Regions from separate parts of the Streptomyces sp. JNUCC 63 genome, predicted to be linked through region 2. Evidence: riboswitches for the same ligand, from Rfam matches in the RefSeq annotation. Region 2 holds a riboswitch; the other holds the start of a gene.
The links. Region 2 has a riboswitch for S-adenosylmethionine ahead of thrC (threonine synthase). Riboswitches for the same ligand answer to the same signal wherever they lie in the genome.
Positions count from the first base shown of each region.

Region 1 (2,195 bases), 1.5 Mb from region 2:
GCGAGGCGACCGAGGCGCAGATCGCCGGGTTCGTGGTGGCCCTGCGGGCCAAGGGCGAGACGGTGGAGGAGATCACCGGTCTGGTCCGCGCGATGTACGAGCACGCGAACGTGATCGAAGTGCCGGGCGCGGCCGTCGACATCGTCGGCACGGGCGGCGACGGCGCGAAGACGGTGAACATCTCCACGATGTCCTCGATCGTCGTGGCCGGCACGGGCGTCAGTGTCGTCAAGCACGGCAACCGGGCCGCGTCCTCCGCGTCCGGAGCCTCCGACGTGCTGGAGAAGCTCGGCGTCAATCTGGAGCTGACCCCGCAGCGGGTGGCCGAGGTGGCCCGGGAGGCCGGGATCACCTTCTGCTTCGCCGTCAAGTTCCACCCGGCGCTGCGTCACGCCGGCGCCGCACGCGGCCAGCTGGCCATCCGCACGGTGTTCAACGTGCTCGGCCCGTTGACCAACCCGGCCAGGGTGCGGGCACAGGCCGTCGGGGTCGCGGACCCGCGCATGGCGCCGGTCGTCGCCGGAGTCTTCGCCGAGCGGGGCCACTCCTCCCTGGTCTTCCGGGGCGACGACGGCCTGGACGAGCTCACCACGACCTCCACCTCCCGGGTGTGGATCGTCCGGGACGGCAAGGTCACCGAGGAGCGCTTCGACCCGCGCGACGTCGGCATCGAGCTGGTGCCCGTGGACGCCCTGCGTGGTGCGGACGCCTCCTACAACGCCGAGGTCGCCCGGCGTGTGCTGGACGGCGAGAAGGGGCCCGTACGGGACGCCGTCCTGCTGAACTCGGCGGCGGCACTGGTGGCGTTGCAGCCGGGCTCGGGCACGCTCGCCGAGCAGCTCCGGGCCGGCATGGACCGCGCGGCGGAGTCGATCGACTCCGGGGCGGCCAAGCGCACGCTGGAGCGCTGGGTGGCGGCCAGCAACGCCTGAGACGCGGCCCGTCCGACGCAAGGCGCAGTCCACGATCCGGACTGCGCCTTGCGCGTCGGAGAACGTGTGGCAGGATGCTGAACCAGGTCATGAGTGACAGCCCTTTGGCCCCGGCCGGCTGTCCGGCAACCCTCCGTCCGTGGCGGGGTGCCCCGGGTGAGGACCAGGCCGTAGGCAGCGAGGTCTACGGCAAGCGCGGACCCCTCGCGCTCCTTTGAGCGGACACCAGGGGTCCTGGGGTCGTACGAGGGAGCCTTCCGTGAGCGAGCGAATGCGTTAGGGCGTAGAGCCCCGCCTCCGCATCCCCCTTTTCACCTTTCTCCACGCTTGAGCCGCGCCTGCTCGCGTGGTGATTCCGCCTGCTTCCACGGGAGTTCACCCATGTCCGTGTCCACCGTTGCCGCCGAACAGTCCGTTTGTGCCCCGCTGCCCGTTCTGGGCGGGGATGTCACCGTCCCGCTCGTCACCGGCGGTGAGGTCACCTACGCCGCGCTCGACTACGCCGCCAGCGCGCCCGCCCTCCAGCGGGTCTGGGACGACGTGGCGGCGTACGTGCCGTACTACGGCAGCGTGCACCGCGGCGCCGGCTACCTCTCCCAGCTCTCCACCGAGCTGTTCGAGAACGCCCGGAAGACGGTCGCCGAGTTCCTCGACTGCCGCATCGAAGGCAGCTTGGGCGAAGCCCGGTCCGGCAAGGGTGGTGGGCGACGGGAGGGGGACCAGGTGGTCTTCACCCGGTCCACCACCGACTCCCTGAACCTCCTGGCCCGCGCGCTTCCGGCCGGCTGCCAGGTCTTCGTCTTCGAGACCGAGCACCACGCCGCGCTGCTGCCCTGGCAGCACGCGCGGGTCACCTGCCTGGACGCCCCGCGCACCCCGCAGCAGGCCGTACGGACGCTGGAGCTGGCCCTGGCCGACCGCGACCCCTACGGCCCGGCCCTGGTCTGTGTCACCGGAGCCTCCAACGTCACCGGCGAGCTGTGGCCCGTACGGGAACTGGCCGCCGCCGCGCACGCCCACGGCGCCCGCATCGTCCTGGACGCCGCCCAGCTCGCCCCGCACCACCCGGTGTCGGTCCGCGACCTCGACGTCGACTGGGTCGCCTTCTCGGGCCACAAGCTCTACGCCCCCTTCGGCGCGGGCGTGCTGGCCGGCCGCGCCGACTGGCTGCGCGAGGCCGAGCCGTACCTGGCGGGCGGCGGCGCCAGCCGCAGGGTCGCGCGGCGCGCCGACGGGGGAGTGGACGTCCACTGGCACGACGGC
Region 1 is NZ_CM135963.1:5,759,976-5,762,170, forward strand. It holds gene trpD (anthranilate phosphoribosyltransferase) at 1-932, shown strand, start outside; SAM riboswitch class IV at 1,018-1,134, shown strand; gene ACX25U_RS26475 (aminotransferase class V-fold PLP-dependent enzyme) at 1,314-2,195, shown strand, end outside.
Region 1: linked by a shared signal. The riboswitch ahead of ACX25U_RS26475 (aminotransferase class V-fold PLP-dependent enzyme) and the one ahead of thrC (threonine synthase) in region 2 are both predicted to bind S-adenosylmethionine.

Region 2 (2,195 bases):
GCGAGGGCGTCCAGGCCCACCAGGTGCAGCGCGTCGACCAGCATGCCGAGCTCGACGCCGTAGCCGACGGGGAACGGCAGCTGTTCGAGCAGCGAGCGGCGGGCCGCGTACTCGCCGCCGAGCGGCTGCACGAAGCCGGCCAGCTGCGGCCAGTGCATGTTGAGCAGCGGGCGCGCCATCAGCTCGGTGACCCGCCCGCCCTGCCCGGCCGCATCCCCCAGGGGGCGGTCGTACATGGCCTTGACCAGGTCGACGCCGGGTTCGGTGAGCAGCGGGCCCACGATGCCGGTGACGAAGTCGGAGGAGAACTCCCTGAGGTCGGCGTCGACGAAGCAGATGATGTCCCCGCGGGTGACGAGCAGGGAGCGCCACAGCACCTCGCCCTTGCCGGGCACCGCCGGCAGGCGCGGCAGGATCACGTCACGGTGCACGACCCGCGCGCCCGCGGCGGCGGCCACCTCGGAGGTGCGGTCGGTGGAGCCGGAGTCGACGACGACGATCTCGTCCACGAGCGGTGCCCCCTCCACGAGGTCGCGCCGGATGACGGCGACGATGTCGCCGACCGTCTCCTCCTCGTTCAGCGCGGGCAGCACGACGGAGACCGTCTGGCCGGTGCGCTGCTTGGCGGCCAGGACCCGGCGCAGCGGTCGGTCGGCCACGGACCAGGAGCGGGTGGCGAGCCAGCGCTCGACTTCTTCCAGCACGGTCTGCGGCTCCTCACGGTTGTCTCGCGGTTCGGACGACCATCTCAATGGTCGTAGCCTTCGGTTACAGTCTTGAGCAACGCGGATGACCATCGCATGCCGGGGGTCGCCGCCGCCTTACAACCGCATACAGCTCATCCAGAGGGGCAGAGGGACACGGCCCGATGAAGCCCCGGCAACCCTCCAGCCGGTTCTCGTAGACCGCTGATCGGTGATCACTGATCGCTGTCGATCGTCTTCGCGAGGCTCCCGGCTAGGGAAGGTGCCAAATCCGTCTCACGGCGAGATGCGTCGTGAGGAAGATGAGGAGAAAGGGCCTCGCCTCCATGGCTGTGCAGACTGTTGCAAGCAACACCGACTCCACCGTCGACCTCGGCCCCGCCGCGGCCCTGAGCTGCCGCGAGTGCGGTCACCGCGTCCCCCTCGGCCCGGTCTTCGCCTGCGAGGAGTGTTTCGGCCCGCTGGAGATCGCCTACGACTTCTCGGCCTACGGCACCGAGGAGCTGCGCAAGAGGATCGAGGCGGGCCCCGCGAACATCTGGCGCTACGCGCCGCTGCTGCCCGTCCCCGCGGACGTGGCCGGCAAGCCGAACCTCAACCCGGGCTGGACCAGGCTCGTCCAGGCCGACCGCCTCGCCCGCGAGCTCGGTGTCGACGCCGGCAAGCTCTTCGTCAAGGACGACTCCGGCAACCCGACGCACTCCTTCAAGGACCGCGTGGTCGCCCAGGCGCTGGAGGCGGCGCGCGCCTTCGGCTTCACCACCCTGTCCTGCTCCTCCACCGGCAACCTCGCCGGCGCCGTCGGCGCCGCCGCCGCCCGCGCCGGCCTCCGCTCCTGCGTGTTCATCCCGCACGACCTGGAGCAGGGCAAGGTCGTCATGGCCGCGGTCTACGGCGGCGAGCTCGTCGGCATCGAGGGCAACTACGACGACGTGAACCGCTTCTGCTCCGAGCTGATCGGCGACCCGGCCGGCGAGGGCTGGGGCTTCGTCAACGTCAATCTGCGGCCGTACTACGCCGAGGGCTCCAAGACGCTGGCGTACGAGATCTGCGAGCAGCTCGGCTGGAAGCTGCCCGACCAGATCGTCGTCCCGATCGCCTCCGGCTCGCAGCTCACCAAGGTCGACAAGGGCCTGCAGGAGCTGATCAGGCTCGGTCTGGTCGAGGACAAGCCGTACAAGATCTTCGGCGCGCAGGCGGAGGGCTGCTCCCCGGTGTCCGCCGCCTTCAAGGCCGGCCACGACGTCGTACGGCCGCAGAAGCCGGACACCATCGCCAAGTCGCTCGCCATCGGCAACCCCGCGGACGGCCCGTACGTCCTGGACATCGCGCGCCGAACGGGCGGTGCGGTGGAGGATGTGACGGACGAGCAGGTCGTGGACGCCATCAAGCTGCTCGCCCGCACCGAGGGCATCTTCGCGGAGACGGCCGGCGGTGTGACGGTCGGCGTGACGAAGAAGCTGATCGAGGCCGGCGCCCTCGACCCGACGA
Region 2 is NZ_CM135963.1:4,256,689-4,258,883, forward strand. It holds gene ACX25U_RS19665 (glucosyl-3-phosphoglycerate synthase) at 1-704, opposite strand, end outside; SAM riboswitch class I at 836-1,013, shown strand; gene thrC (threonine synthase) at 1,031-2,195, shown strand, end outside.